2 regions of the Acidovorax sp. GW821-FHT10A04 genome follow, and region 2 is predicted to be linked to the other one. Evidence: predicted binding sites of a transcription regulator. Region 2 holds the regulator's gene; the other holds the start of a gene.
The links. The regulator HrcA, encoded in region 2, represses chaperone genes, less so after heat shock. The targets are predictions, from matches to a motif close to TTAGCACTCNNNNNNNNNGAGTGCTAA.
Positions count from the first base shown of each region.

Region 1 (7,947 bases), 340 kb from region 2:
GCGTGACCCAGGGCACGCCCGGCATGGAGCTGTCGCTGTTCTCCCGGGACAATATTGCCATGGCCACCGCGGTAGCGCTGTCCCATGACGTGTTCGATGGCGTGCTGCTGCTGGGCGTGTGCGACAAGATCGTGCCCGGCCTGCTGATCGGCGCGCTGCACTATGGCCACCTGCCCTGCGTGTTCGTGCCCGCCGGCCCCATGGGCTCGGGCCTGCCCAACAAGGACAAGGCCAAGGTGCGCGAGCTCTACGCGCAGGGCCTGGTCGGCCGCGACGAACTGCTCAAGGCCGAATCGGCCGCGTACCACAGCCCTGGCACCTGCACCTTCTACGGCACGGCCAACAGCAACCAGATGCTGCTGGAAGCCATGGGCCTGCACGTGCCCGATGCCGCATTCGCCCCGCCGGGCAGTGGCGAGCGCGAGGAGTTCACGCGCCAGGCCATGCGCACCGTGCTCGACATCGGCAAGCGCGGCAAGCGCTTCACGCCCATCGGCCATATGGTGGACGAGCGCTGCATCGTCAACGCCATGGCCGCGCTGTTGGCCACGGGCGGCTCCACCAACCACCTGATCCACTGGGTGGCGATCGCGCGCAGCGCCGGCATCCTGATCGACTGGACCGATTTCGACGATTTGTCGTCCGTGGTGCCGCTGCTGGCCCGTGTCTACCCCAATGGAGACGCCGATGTGAACCAGTTCCAGGCCGCGGGCGGCCCGCCCTGGATCCTGCGCGAACTGCTGGCCAACGGCCTCATGCACCCCGACGTGCTGAGCGTGAACGAGGGCGGCATCGCCGCCGGTGGCCAGCCCGCGCCCGCCACCTCGGGCGACGAGGCCGTGCTGCGCCCCGTGGCCCAACCGTTCTCGCCGACAGGTGGCCTGCGCCTGCTGCAGGGGCGCCTGGGCCGTGCCGTGATCAAGGTTTCGGCCGTACCGGAGGACCGCCACATCATCGAGGCGCCGGCGCGCGTGTTCGACTCGCAGGAGGAACTGCTCGCGGCCTTCAGCGCGGGCGAGGTGCAGCAGAACATGGTCGCCGTGGTGCGCTTCCAGGGCCCGCGTGCCAATGGCATGCCCGAGCTGCACAAGCTCACGCCGCCCCTGGCCGTGCTGCAGAACCAGGGCTTCAAGGTGGCGTTGGTGACCGACGGCCGCATGAGCGGCGCCTCGGGCAAGGTGCCGGCTGCCATCCACGTGACGCCCGAGGCGCTGGGCGGTGGGCCGCTGGCCAAGGTGCGCAACGGCGACATGGTGCGTGTGGACGCCGTGGCCGGTACGCTCGACGTGCTGGTGGACGAGGCCGAATGGTCCGCACGCACCCCCGACGAATGCAAGGCGCCCGCAGCCACTGGCTTCGGGCGCGAACTGTTTGCCAACTTTCGCCGCCATGCAGGCGGCGCTGAACAAGGAGCCTGTACATGGCTGTGAATGCCTCCACCCCTGCCCTGAACCCGCTGGATATCGCCAGCTACGGCCCGGTGATTCCGGTCATCGTGATCGATCGTGTCGAAGACGCGATTCCCCTGGCCGAGGCCTTGCTCGCCGGCGGCGTGAAGGTGCTCGAAGTCACGCTGCGTACGCCTGCAGGCCTGCCCGCCATCGAGGCCATCGCGCGCCAACTGCCCGAGGCCGTGGTCGGCGTGGGCACCGTGCTCAATGCCGAGGATGCGCGCCGCGCGAGCGAGGCCGGTGCCCGCTTCGCCGTGAGCCCGGGCTACACCTCGGCGGTGGGCTCGGCCTGCAAGGGGCTGAACCTGCCCCTGCTGCCCGGCGTGGCCACCTCCAGCGAGATCATGCAGGCGCTGGCCGATGGTTTCCAGTTCCTCAAGCTGTTCCCGGCCGAGGCCGTGGGCGGCATCCCGTTGCTCAAGTCCTGGGCCAGCCCGTTTGGCCAGGTGAGCTTCTGCCCCACGGGCGGCATCACCAATGCCACGGCGCCCAACTACCTGGCGCTGCCCAATGTGCGCTGCGTGGGCGGTTCGTGGCTCACGCCCGGCGATGCAGTGCGCTCGGGTGATTGGGCGCGCATCACGCAGCTGGCGCAGGCCACGCAGTCGCTGCGGCCGGCCAGCTGAGCGCAGCTTCTCCCGGTGGGCCGCTGACCCATTCCTCTCACACGCGGCTGAAAAAAGGCCCGCAGGCGAATCGCCTGCGGGCCTTTTGCATGGGATGGAGCCCGCCGGACGCTTGTTGTCCCAGAGCGACACCCGGTGGCTGTGGTCCAATTTTGGTTTTTAAAATGGGAATCATTCTTAACTCCATTTGAGACCATCATGAAGATCCACCACCGGCAGACGGCAGACGGCAGACGGCAGACGGCAGTCTGCATGGGCATCGCGCTCGCGTTTGGCCTGCTTCCATCGTGGGCTGTTGCGCAGCAAGGAACGGCACCCACCCTGGGCGAGGTGCGGGTGGATGCAAACGCGGAGAAGGAGTCGGCCACGGCCCCGGTGGTGGGCTACCGCGCACGCCATGCTGCCACGGCCACCAAGACGGACACGCCCTTGTCCGAGACACCGCAGTCCGTCACCGTGGTCACGCGCGACCAACTGGTGGACCAGGGCGCCTCCAACCTGCAGGATGCGCTGCTCTACGCAGCCGGCGTGCGCAGCGATGCCTACGGCCTGGACAGCCGCTCCGACGGCATGCGTGTGCGCGGCAGCTACCCGGACGTCTACCTCGACGGCCTGCGCCAGAATTACAACTGGTACACCAGCGTCACCCGCTCCGACGCCTACACGCTGGAGCGCATCGAGGTGCTGCGCGGTCCTTCGGGCATGCTGTTCGGTGCGGGCACGGTGGCCGGCGTGATCAACATGGGCAGCAAGCGCCCCTTGCAGGAGGCGCAGCGCGAGGTCGGTGTGCAGCTGGGCAGCTGGAACCGCCGCCAGGTGCAGGCCGACCTGACCGGCCCGCTGACCAAGGACGGCGAGTGGTCCTACCGCCTGGTGGCACTGGCGCGCACGGCCGACACCCAGGTGGACCATGTGCCCGACGACCGCCGCCTGATTGCCCCTTCGCTGGCCTGGCGTCCCAATGCCGCCACCTCGCTGGTGCTGCAGGCGCACTGGCAGCAGGACCGCACGGGCAGCACCTCGCAGTTCTTCCCCTGGTCGGGCACGCTGCTGCCCAACCCGAACGGCCAGCTGCCGCTGTCGCGCTTCATCGGCGAGCCCGGTGACCACTACGACAGCGACCGCGAATCGGTCGGCTGGCTGTTCGAGCACCGCTTCAACGACGCCTGGACCGTGCGCCAGAACCTGCGTCTGGCGCGCAACGAGAACCGCGGCGTGTACCACTGGGGCGATTTCTACACGGCGCTGGGTGGCTTCGGGTCCGACCCGGTCAACCAGCGCGTGCTGGGCCGCTTCTACGATGACTCCCTCACCCGCACGCGCATGGCCGCGGTGGACACCCACCTGCAGGGCAACCTGGCCACGGGCGCGCTGCGCCACCAGCTGCTGCTGGGCGTGGACTGGAACCGCCAGACCGAAGACAAGGCGACCGCCAGCGCGTTCAGCACCATCGACGCCTATGCGCCGGTGTACGGCAACCTGGTGACGGCACCGCTTGAGGCCAGCCCGCGCAATGTGCAGCGCCAGGGTGGTATCTACCTGCAGGACCAGATGAAGTGGGGCCACTGGATCGTCGTGGCCGGCCTGCGCCATGACCGCGCGGTGAACAGCCTGGCCGGATCGGCCGACGACCGCACCAGCGACACCACCAAGCGCCTGGGCGTGATGTACCAGCTGCCAGGTGGCTGGACGCCTTACATCAGCTACGCCGAGTCGTTCAGCCCCGTGAGCGGCACCAACAAGCAGGGCCAGCGCTTCAAGCCGCTGGAGGGCGAGCAGATCGAGCTGGGGGTGAAGTATGTGCCCGAGGGCAGCGGCACCCAGTTCACGGCAGCGGTCTACGACCTCAAGGAAAAGAACCAGAAGATCGCCGACCCGGTGAATGCTGGCAATACGCTGCAGGCCGGGCAGACCCGCAACAAGGGCCTGGAACTGGAGGTCAAGAGCCGCGTCGCCACGGCCTTCGATGTGATCGCCCACTACAACTACACCGACGTGGATGCGCAACTCGAAGGCCTGCCGCGCCACCAGGCCGCGGCCTGGGGCGTGTACCGCTTTGCGATCGGCGATGTACGGGGCTTCTCGGTCGGGGCGGGATACCGCTGGCTATCGTCCTTCCGCGATGGCGCCGGTCCCACCATCCCCTCGGCCGGGGTCGTGGATGCGCTGCTCGCGTACGACACGCCGCAGTGGCGCTATGCGCTCAACATCAGCAACCTGGCCGACAGGCAGTATGTGAGCACCTGCCTTGCGCGCGGCGACTGCTGGTGGGCCACGCGCCGCAACGTGGTGCTGAGCGCGACCTACAGATTCTGACGCGCCAACGAGAAAGCCCCGCAGGCCTTGCAGCCTGCGGGGCTTTTTCATGGTGGGCACAGGGGCCGCATGGCGGCCTGCTCCTGTGCCCGGCCAGGCAATTACATGCCCATGCCGCCCATGCCACCCATGCCGCCCATGTCGGGCATGCCGCCGCCGGCACCGGCCTCGTCCTTGGGTGCTTCGGCAACCATGGCTTCGGTCGTCAGCAGCAGCGATGCCACGGAGGCAGCGTTCTGCAGGGCCGTGCGGGTGACCTTCGTGGGGTCCAGAATGCCCAGCTCGAGCATGTCGCCGTACGTGTCGTTCGAAGCGTTGAAGCCGTAGTTGCCCTTGCCGGCCAACACAGCGTTCACCACCACCGAGGCTTCGCCGCCGGCGTTGTTCACGATTTCGCGCAGGGGCGCTTCGATGGCCTTCAGGACCAGCTTGATACCGGCTTCCTGGTCGGCGTTGTCGCCCTTGACCGAGTCACCCACGGCTTGCTTGGCACGCAGCAGGGCCACGCCACCACCGGCCACAACGCCTTCTTCCACAGCTGCGCGGGTTGCGTGCAGTGCGTCTTCCACGCGGGCCTTCTTTTCCTTCATTTCGACTTCGGTGGCAGCGCCGACCTTGATCACGGCCACACCGCCGGCCAGCTTGGCCACGCGTTCCTGCAGCTTTTCGCGGTCGTAGTCGGACGTGGCTTCCTCGATCTGCACGCGCACTTGCTTGACGCGGGCTTCGATGTCACCAGCAGCGCCGGCGCCGTCGATGATGATGGTGTTTTCCTTGCCCACTTCGATGCGCTTGGCCTGGCCCAGGTCGGCCAGGGTCACCTTCTCGAGGGTCAGGCCCACTTCTTCAGCAATGACCTTGCCGCCCGTCAGGATGGCGATGTCTTCCAGCATGGCCTTGCGGCGGTCGCCGAAGCCAGGAGCCTTGACGGCCACGACCTTCAGGATGCCGCGGATGGTGTTGACCACCAGCGTCGCCAGGGCTTCGCCTTCGACTTCTTCGGCAATGATCAGCAGCGGACGGCCAGCCTTGGCGACTTGCTCCAGCGTGGGCAGCAGGTCGCGGATGTTGCTGATCTTCTTGTCGAACAGCAGCACGAAGGGGTTGTCCAGAATCGCGGATTGCTTTTCGGGGTTGTTGATGAAGTAGGGCGACAGGTAGCCGCGGTCGAACTGCATGCCTTCCACGACGTCCAGTTCGGAGTCGAGGGACTTGCCGTCTTCCACGGTGATCACGCCTTCCTTGCCAACCTTGTCCATGGCGTCAGCGATCAGCTTGCCGATGGTTTCGTCGGAGTTGGCAGAGATCGAGCCGACCTGTGCGATTTCCTTGGAGGTGGTGGTGGGCTTGGAAGCCTTCTTCAGCTCGATCACCAGGGCCGTCACGGCCTTGTCGATACCGCGCTTCAGATCCATCGGGTTGATACCGGCGGCCACGTACTTGAAGCCTTCGCGCACGATGGCCTGGGCCAGCACGGTGGCGGTGGTGGTGCCGTCACCAGCGTTGTCGCTGGTCTTGGAGGCCACTTCCTTCACGAGCTGGGCGCCCATGTTCTGCAGCTTGTCCTTGAGTTCGATTTCCTTGGCCACGGACACACCGTCCTTGGTCACGGTGGGGGCGCCGAACGAGCGCTCCAGCACCACGTTGCGGCCCTTGGGGCCCAGGGTCACCTTGACCGCATTGGCCAGGATGTTCACGCCTTCAACCATGCGTGCGCGGGCTTCGCCGCCGAAAACTACGTCTTTTGCTGCCATTTGGAGCTCCTGAAAATTAACTGAATCAATTACGACTGTCTTGGGGAAAAGGAAAAAGCGCGGTGAGCAGGTGCCAGGCAACCATGCATGGCACGCGCTCGGCAGCTTTTTACTTTTCGACCACTGCGAACAGGTCGTCTTCCTTCATGACCAGCAGCTCGTCGCCCTTGATCTTGACGGTCTGGCCCGAGTACTTGCCGAACAGAACGCGGTCGCCGACCTTCACGTTCAGGGCGATCAGCTCGCCCTTGTCGTTCTTCTTGCCGGGGCCGACGGCCAGCACTTCACCTTGATCGGGCTTTTCAGCGGCGTTGTCGGGGATCACGATGCCGGAGGCGGTCGTGGTTTCGCTTTCGATACGCTTGACGATCACGCGATCGTGCAGGGGGCGAAGGTTCATTGCATTGCTCCTGGTTCAAAAATTACCGACGGTACGCAGCGCCTGGAAAAGCCAGTCACTGCCAAACTTCATCCAGCAAGGGGTGTTAGCACTCCGTTGCAGTGAGTGCTAATGATACGGGCATTTGTTGCCGTTTCAAGACATGGGGGTGATTGGAAGATGTCAAACACGCATCCTGCGGAACGCCACTGTAGTTTCGTCAACGCGCCACTTAACCTTCGTTTTTTAGATGGGGCTGGCAGTAGCCGTCGGGCGGCTGGGTGCGATGCTCTGTGAAGCCAAGCTTGCTTCGGATGCTGCGGATTTCATAGCACCTTCTTCCTGACTGTGGAAATACATGCACCGTCTGGGCGCTGCGCGCGAGTCACATCCCACACAACTTCAAAGCCCTCGGGTTGAGAGCTATTTGTAACTATTTGTGTTTTTGGCTTTGAGCTTGTGTTGGGGCGTGAAGTGGTCGTGAAAGACCGACTAGCAAGGCAACACGGAGCGATCCTGTTCGTAACATCTATGCCCCCGGCTGAAGCAGTGGGTTGATTCAACTCTTGACGAGACCGATGTGGAGCAGTTGTGCAACTTGGCCAAGAGCGTGATGGTGACTGAATCAGCGTACTGAAGGGCCCCTTTTGACTACAACAAATAGAGTCCGTCGGATGAAAACAAGGTCCGTCGGGCATTTCCTGCATTGTGGAAATTGCCAGGCCTGGCCGTCCTGTCGCATGAGGGCGGCAGGCCAACGGAGTTGCACTATTGCACTGAGGGCAGCAAGCAAGTGTGCTCGTCGGGCCAAGCACCCGTCGCGATAGCGGCCCAGATGGCGTCACTGACATCTCCCGAGACTTGAACCAGGTCTCGCGCTGCGTTTAGCACCATGAGCGACCTCAGCAGCTGGTCTTCCTCAGGTGGATTGCATAGGTGGTAGCTCCGTCCTGACTCCGTTTTTACTATTGCCCTGGGCAGGTCTATGGCTTGCAGCAAGGAGGTGACACGCAGTGACCCCGAATCAAGCTGGGCGGCAATGTGCAGGGTTCCATTGCCCCGCCGCAGGATGCGCCAGTGGTGCAGTTGGACCTCGGGCTGCGAAAGGACATCCGGCGCCGGACGCTCGTTGACAAGGTGAAACTCCATGATGAACCTCGTTGTTCGTCTAGAGACAAGCAGGATAGCAAAGCCACCGCCTGCACCCAAGTTGTCCCTTGAAAGCCTTGATTGGGCGACGTTGGTCGCACTTCAACAGGTAGGACCTGCAGCCCGCGCTCTGTCTTGCCTAGGAATTAAGCACTCCGTCAAGACCCGCGCCGGTGCAGGCTCTGCAGGACATACCACGGAGATATCCACAGCTTCATCCACGGCTTGAGTGGACATTCTTCTGTGGGAAGGCTGTTTGGCCGTCTATTCCC
Region 1 covers NZ_JBWKNZ010000001.1:399,115-407,061, reverse strand. The annotation lists gene edd (phosphogluconate dehydratase) at 1-1,430, shown strand, start outside; gene eda (bifunctional 4-hydroxy-2-oxoglutarate aldolase/2-dehydro-3-deoxy-phosphogluconate aldolase) at 1,421-2,077, shown strand; gene AC07PF_RS01860 (TonB-dependent siderophore receptor) at 2,276-4,393, shown strand; gene groL (chaperonin GroEL) at 4,495-6,147, opposite strand; gene AC07PF_RS01850 (co-chaperone GroES) at 6,257-6,547, opposite strand.
Region 1: a site for HrcA is predicted at 6,633-6,659, ahead of AC07PF_RS01850 (co-chaperone GroES). Genes of this name have one in related genera too.

Region 2 (7,947 bases):
GATGCGGTCGCCGTGCAGCAGCGAGGCCAGCGACTGCATGTCGAAATTGGCGCTCACGTCGCGGCCGCTGACCACTTCCACGGCGATCTCGGTGGCGTCCGACAGCACGATGGGCCGGTTGGACAGGGTGTGCGGCGCGATCGGCACCAGCACCCAGCCGGGAATCGAGGGGTGCAGCATCGGGCCGCCGGCCGACAGCGCATAGGCCGTGGAGCCCGTGGGCGAGGCGATGATCAGGCCGTCGGCCCGCTGGTTGGCCACGAAGCGGCCGCCCACCTCCACGCGCAACTCCACCATGCCCGAGGTGGCGCCCCGGTTCACGACCACGTCGTTCATCGCCAGCGCCTCGAAGACCACCTGCCCGTCGCGCACCACGCGGGCATGCATCAGTGGGCGCAGGTCCTCCTCGTACTCACCCTGCAGCATCGGGGGCAGGGTGGTCTGGTAGGTGCCGAAGGGGATGTCGGTGATGAAGCCCAGCCGCCCCTGGTTGATGCCGATCAGCGGTGTCTTGTGGCGCGCCAGCTGCCGGCCTATGCCCAGCATGGTGCCGTCGCCCCCCACCACCAGGCCCAGGTCGCACTGGGTACCGATGGTGTCAACGTCCATCGCAGGATAGCCGGACAGGCCGGTGTTGGCGGCGGTCTCGGCTTCCAGGGCCACGGTGCAGCCCTGGCCTTGCAGGAACTGGGCGATGTCCTGCAGGGCCTGGCGCGAGCCCTCGGTCATGGAGGAGGCGCCTGCAGCCGATGCCTGCTGGTACTTGCCGATGAGCGCTACATGGCGGAAATTGGAGGGCATCGCGAAATTACATCATTGTTGGAATACGGTCTGACCGCGCGGCTTACTCGACGATCAGGGTGTAGGTCACGGCTTGCTGCATGCTGGGCAGCCAGCCTCCGAAATTGAGCTGGTGCCTGCCCGGCGCAAGAGGTTTTAGCATCACATAGTAGCCATTGGCGGCAGATGGATAGATTCGTGCGCGCGGCGTGGCGAGAATCCCCACATCGAAGCATCCGGTGGCCTGGCGGTGTGCAACGAGTTCGTCTGCGCGCTGGCCGTTCAAATCCAGCAGCAGGCCGGTGGCGCCATTGGTGATTCCGGCAGCGGACAGCATGGCCGACATGCAGGCACCTGGCGTGTCGTGATGCTGCATGACCACATAGTTGATCAGCGGGAAGAACAGGTGGGTGTCTCTGGGGATCTTGCATGTTCGCACCGTCCTGCGTGTGCCATAGGTGCCAGCCAGAAACCAAACGGAGCCTTGCTGCTTCAGGTTGCACAGTTCTCCTGTCTGATCGGATACGGGGCTTCTCGCCACATCGAACGAACCCGCCCACTGCCACCAACGCTCCGACCACTTCGACTGGGATATGCCTTGCACCTGCGCATCGGGCGGCAGTACCACCTCTTGGGCCATCCCTGCGGTGCATGCCATGGCCAGCATGCATATCATCGGCCCTCTGCGTCGGAAACTCTTCACGGTACTGTCCTTGCTTATTGTTGTCGGTTGGCCTGGCGCGCATGATGGGCCATCGCCGGCCAGTACAGCGGCAATGCTAGTGCATTCGATGCAGGCTTCTCTGCGCAACGATAGACGAATCCTGGCAGTGAAACGCCCACTTCCCTCATTAAAATCAATCCATGCTCGATGACCGTGCCAAGTTGCTGCTCAAAGCGCTCGTGGAGCGCTACATAGCCGACGGCCAGCCCGTCGGCTCGCGCACGCTATCGCGCGCCTCCGGCATGGACCTGTCGCCAGCGACCATCCGCAACGTGATGGCCGACCTCGAAGAGCTGGGCCTGATCGCCAGCCCGCACACCTCGGCAGGGCGCATTCCCACAGCCAAGGGCTACCGGTTGTTCGTGGACACCATGTTGACGGTGCAGCGTGACCCTTTGATTTCACCCCCGCTGGCGCCCGAGCAGCCGCAGAAGGTGATCGCCAACGCCGCCAACCTGCTGTCCAACCTGTCGCAGTTCGTGGGTGTGGTGATGGCACCACGGCGCACCTCGGTGTTCCGGCACATCGAATTTTTGCGGCTTTCGGAGCGGCGTTTCCTGGTGATCATCGTCTCGCCCGAGGGCGACGTGCAGAACCGCGTGATCTTCACCGACATCGACCACTCGCAGTCGCAGCTGATCGAGGCCGCCAATTTCCTCAACGCCAACTACGCCGGCCTGGCCATGGAGCAGGTGCGCGAGCGCCTCAAGTCCGAGGTGGATGCGCTGCGCGGCGAGATCGGCACGCTCATGCAGGCCGCCGTCAACGTCGGCTCGGAGGGCGAGGCGCAGGACGAGGTGGTCATCTCGGGTGAGCGCAACCTGCTGTCGGTGAGTGATTTCTCCAGCGACATGGGCAACCTGCGTCGCGCCTTCGACCTTTTCGAGCAGAAGACGCAGATCCTGCGCCTCATGGATTTCTCCAGCCAGGCCGAGGGCGTGCGCATCTACATAGGCGGCGAAAGCCAGGTCGTTCCGTTCGAGGAACTCTCCATCGTGAGCTCTCCCTACGAGGTGGATGGCAAGGTGGTGGGCACGCTAGGCGTGATAGGCCCCACGCGCATGCCCTACGACCGCATGATCCAGATCGTGGACATCACTTCCAAGCTGGTGTCCAACGCGCTCAGCCACCGCCGTTGAACACCGGCTTGCCCCTACAATACCGCGTGCCCCATCTTCGGTCAGGTACACGGGGCGTTAGCTCAGTTGGTTAGAGCAGAGGACTCATAATCCTTTGGTCGCGGGTTCAAGTCCCTCACGCCCTACCATATCCCTCTTGGCATAGTTGCTATCAAAGTTGCAGCTTCTTGCCCGCATGGCGGGTGATGCCGCGTCAATTTTCTCCCACAAGCGGCCCCCGTCGCCCATGCACCCTCTCCCGGCCGGGGAGGGCCCCTCAGGGCATCCGCATGTAACTTGTGCGCCGAATCACTGCATCAATGCAACGTTACCGTTACGATGCAAAGACACGTTATGTCACGTTTGCGGGCCTGCAGTGGGGCGGGCCTGGCGGCGCGTTGGCGTGGTGACATGTCAGAACGATAGGCCAAACGGTCCTGGCATTCGCGGTTTTCTGCTCTGAAATTGGCGGCCCATGGTGAAGGGGGCCGCCGCGCGCGTGCCTGGTCATTTTTATTTTTGGAGTCCTCGATGCGGTATCTCATTGTTTTATTTTTGTCGGCACTGACCACCTTTGCGCAGGCTGCGAACTTCGTTTCGATGCACCAGTCTGCACACAAGATTGCCCTGCCGCCAGCGCCCGGCACCTTCAACTACACCTTTGACACCAAGGTCGGCTTCAAGGCGCAGTACGCGCCCACTGGCGTGACGGGCTGCGCGATCGGCTTCGGCACCGGCGGCTGCGCCTTCCCTGGCGGCGGTTCCCTCTCGCTGCCCGAATTCACCGGCTTCCAGATGCAGAGCCAGGAATTCAAGGTCTTCATTCCTGCCGGTGCGCGCTCGTTCCTGTTCTCCGGCTACGCGGCCCAGGGCACCCAGTCGGCCTTCGTGCTGCGCTATGGCAAGGAGCCGACCCGTGTCGCCGCCCTGAGTGGCAGCGAGTACCAGGCAGCCCAGACCGGCGAGCGCATCGACACCTCGTTTGCGCGCCTGGTCAATGAAGATGTCGACCACTTCGTCGTGCACGATGGTGGCGGCACCCTGCGCTTCGTGGGCGGCCAGCTCGATGCCAACCGCAGCAGCACCAACCAGGGCAAGTGGCTCTATGTGCGCCAGCTGAGCGGCGCCGCGCTCTTCGACTACCAGGGCGCCATCGACGTGGACATGCCCAAGTACGCGGCCGGCTACAACGCCATCACCTGGACCACCAGCCCCTTCCCGGACCCCGTGGACGCGGCAAGCCCTGGCGGCGGTGGCGGCACCACCAATCCGCCGGTTGCGGGCACGACGGTCACCACCACGGTGGCCTCCGCCGCCGGCCAGTCCCTCAAGCTGGACATCACGATGACGCAGTCGGCCACAGAGGTCGCCGCCAATCCCCAGATCAGCACCTGGGTGGCCGCGCGCATTCCCGCCAACGGCCTGTTCTACACGACGGACGTCTGGTTCTTCCGCAAGGTCGATGGCTGGGCCCAACTGTTGCTGCCCTTCCCCGAGAACGTGGCCTACTCCAGCCTGGGCACGAATGCGACCACCTTGAAGTTCTCGCCCTCGATGGACCTGACGGACGCGGACCTGCGCGCCTTCAATATCGAGATCTATTTCGGCTACAAGACCAGTACGGGTGCCTTTGTCAGCAAGGGCAAGGTCTGGCCCCAGTAAATAGGTTGGCGCACGGCGCCTTCCCCACCTCGCAAAAAAAGGCCCTACGGGGCCTTTTCGCATGCGGCCGCCGACAAGAGGGAAAGCCGGCCGATCAGGGGCGCTGGCCAATAAATTTGGACCTTTTGCCTGGAGGCACCTTTTGCGTGCGCTACAATACGTGCAGCAGACGAGTTCTGTGATTGCCACAGGGTTTCACGTTGAGGCAAACGCAGAAAGCAGCGATTTTTTGAAATGTTGAAAAATCCATGCTATAATTCGAAGCTTAGCGGCTGTAGCTCAGCTGGATAGAGTACTTGGCTACGAACCAAGGGGTCGTGGGTTCGATTCCTGCCAGCCGCACCAACAGGTAAGCCCTGATATCGCAAGGTATCAGGGCTTTTTCCTTTGTGCGCTCTGATTTCCCGCCAGCCCGTTGCGCAGTGCTGCTGGTAAGGGCTCTGGGCCCTGTAGTCGCCGTGGTGCGCACCTCGCGCAGTCTTCCTACGCCTCCATCGCACATGGCGGCGCACTCTGTGGGTGAATTCTTACCCGTGCCCACCGATGATGCCCACCCACGCAGTCACCTGCCAATTCAAGCGCGACCCCGCGGCGGAACATCTTGCCTCGACCCCGGTCGAGGTGGATGCGGAAGCCGTGCTCTTCAGCTGGACGGACCAGGAGGGCCGGGGCTACCAGGTGTTGCTGCGGGAGGGGGATCGGTTGGTGGCGACCCTGCGATGGGATGACCTGGAGCGCGCTGCCGCCACAGAGGAACTGGACTTGCAGTGCCGGGCGCTCGGGCTCATCTGGGAGGCCGCCTCTCCCGTCGTGGAAACCGCGTGGGCGTCGTCTGCAGCGGGCGCGGACGGCGTGGCGCCCCATCGACTCGCCGTGTCTGGAGGCATACACCATGGCCACTGATCCCAGGGACCACCCGCTGCACCAGGTGCCCAAGGACCTACCCCGGCCGCCTGGCGATCTGCCACCCGCTGGCCCGCCGCCGCCGTCCCCGCAGCAGCCAGGCACAGGGCCCTCGCCAGATGGAGTCGGCCCCTATGCGGGGGAGGAAGAGAACGAAGCCGGGGATCCCGTGGGCAAGCCGCCCAGGATGTGAGGCACCAGCCTGTAGGCATGTCAACCCGCGAGTGGCCGTTCAAGGATGACCACCATGGTGCGCCGTCCTCACCATGCAGGCCCTGCGCCAGGAAGTGCATGGCCTGGCGCTGCCCCGGTGCCTGGAGAAAAGCCGGGAGCACTTCGTGGCGGGCATGGATGCCCAGCTAGAAGACATCGAGGCCTTCATAAGGGGGCCCTGTGTGCCTGCACCACGGCCAAAACGCGCCTCATGAACGAAAACTTCGTGGAGTTCGGCAACAAGGCATCTGCCTGCCCTGCGAACAGCTGAGAGACTGGGCGGGAAGGGCCGGGTGCCCGGAACGCGGGGCTGCCGCAGGGGTAACATGCCGCCATGAGCAAGGCTTTCACCAAGGAATCCGACCCGCAGGCCGATGACGACGAAGGGCCGGCACTGCCCCCCATCCCCGCCGGTTCGCGCAACTACATGACGCCCGCGGGCTATGCCCGGCTGCGCGGTGAGCTGCTGGACCTGATCGACAACGAGCGCCCGAAGATCGTCGAGGTGGTGCACTGGGCGGCCAGCAACGGCGACCGCTCGGAGAACGGCGACTACCTCTACGGCAAGAAGCGCCTGCGCGAGATCGACCGGCGCATCCGCTTCCTCACCAAGCGGCTGGAGGTGGCCGAGGTGGTGGACCCGCTGGTCCACGCCGGCAGCGACCAGGTGTTCTTCGGCGCCACCGTGACCTATGTGGACGAAGAGGACGTGACCAGTACCATCACCATCATGGGCATCGACGAGGCCGACAGCGGCCGCGGCCAGGTGAGCTGGGTGTCGCCTGTGGCGCGCGCCCTGCTCAAGAGCCGGGTGGGCGACGAGGTGCCGCTGCCCACGCCGGGTGGCGTGCGCTCGCTGGAGGTGCTGGAGGTGCGCTACGAGCCGCACGATGCGCCGCCCGCGCAGGAGTCGCAGCCCCCTGATCGCTGAACGGCGGGTCAGGCCGCAGGGGTGATGCGGCTGGCGCGGATCACCGCAGGGGTGCGGCGCAGGTTGCGCAGGGCGGCCTCCACGTGGGCCTGGTCGCGCACGGCGACGATGAAGCGCAGGTCGGTGGTGTCCAGTGCCACCTCGTCGTCCATGTCCACGTGGGTGATGTCGGCCTCGGCGCTGGCCAGGTCGGCGGCCACGCGGGCCAGCACGCCCTTGCTGTTGGTGATGGTGACGACGATGCCGGTCTCGAACATGCGCACCGGCTCGTCCGCCCAGTCCACGGCGATGAAGCGCTCGCTGTCCTTGTGCTGCAGGCGCTTGGCCACGCCGCAGTGCGTGTTGTGCACCACCAGGCCCTCACCCCGGCCCAGGTAGCCCACGATGGCATCGCCCGGCACGGGGCGGCAGCAGTGGGCGTACTGCACCGATGCGTTCTCGCTGCCGTCCAGGGTGACGGCGCCTTGCGAAAGCCGCTCGTGCGAGGTGTAGCGCTCGCGGCTGAGCAGCAGCGCGTCGGGCCGGTGGCCGTGCTCGCTCATCAGCACCATGAGCCGCTTGGCCACGATGCTGGCGATGCGCTTGCCCATGCCCAGATCGGTCATCAGCTCGGTGCGCGTGCGGTTGCCGGTAAAGCGCAGCAACTTGTCCCAGATGGGCTGGGTTTCGGCGTTCACCGGGGGCAACTGTTCCAGGCCTTCGGAGCGGATGGCCTGGGTCAGCAGTTTCTCGCCCAGGCCCTCGGACTCGGCATGCGCCAGGGTCTTGAGGTAGTGGCGGATCTTGGAGCGCGCCCGGCCCGTGCGCACAAAGCCCAGCCAGGCCGGGTTGGGCGTGGAGATCGGCGCGGTGATGATCTCCACCACGTCGCCGTTCTTGAGCTCGGTGCGCAGGGGCACCTGCTCGTTGTTGATCTTGGCCGCCGTGGTGCGGTCGCCCACGTTGCTGTGGATGGCGTAGGCAAAGTCCACCACCGTCGCGCCGCGCGGCAGGGCCATGATCTGGCTCTTGGGCGTGAACACGTAGACCGCGTCAGGGAATAGGTCCACCTTCACGTGGTCCCAGAACTCGGCGGCGTCGCGCGTCTCGTTCTGGATGTCCAGCAGCGACTGCAGCCACTTGGTGCCCAGGCGCTCGGCCGAGGTGCCGTCACCGTCCTGCGCCTTGTACAGCCAGTGCGCGGCCACGCCGGCCTCGGCGATCACGTGCATCTCGTCGGTGCGCATCTGGAACTCGATGTTCACGCCCGAGGGGCCCACCAGCGTGGTGTGCAGCGACTGGTAACCGTTGAGCTTGGCAATCGCGATGTGGTCCTTGAACTTGCCGGGTACCGGCTTGTACATCTGGTGCAGCACACCCAGGGCCGTATAGCAGTCCGTCACCGTGGGCACGATGACGCGAAAGCCGTACATGTCCGTCACCTGGGCAAAGCTCAGGTGCTTCTGGTCCATCTTCTGGTAGATGGCGTAGAGCGTCTTCTCGCGTCCGGCCAGGCGCACCTGCATGCCGATGCGCGCGAACGCCGCGTCCACCTCGCTCTGCACGCGCTGCACCAGGTCGCGGCGGCGGTTGCGCGACTTGTTCACCGCCTTGGCCAGCGTGGCGTAGCGCCAGGG
Region 2 covers NZ_JBWKNZ010000001.1:61,603-69,549, reverse strand. The annotation lists gene AC07PF_RS00355 (NAD kinase) at 1-801, opposite strand, end outside; gene AC07PF_RS00350 (hypothetical protein) at 845-1,447, opposite strand; gene hrcA (heat-inducible transcriptional repressor HrcA) at 1,645-2,643, shown strand; tRNA gene AC07PF_RS00340 (tRNA-Ile) at 2,695-2,771, shown strand; gene AC07PF_RS00335 (hypothetical protein) at 3,223-4,284, shown strand; tRNA gene AC07PF_RS00330 (tRNA-Arg) at 4,553-4,629, shown strand; gene AC07PF_RS00325 (hypothetical protein) at 4,828-5,187, shown strand; gene greB (transcription elongation factor GreB) at 5,735-6,331, shown strand; gene AC07PF_RS00315 (RelA/SpoT family protein) at 6,340-7,947, opposite strand, start outside.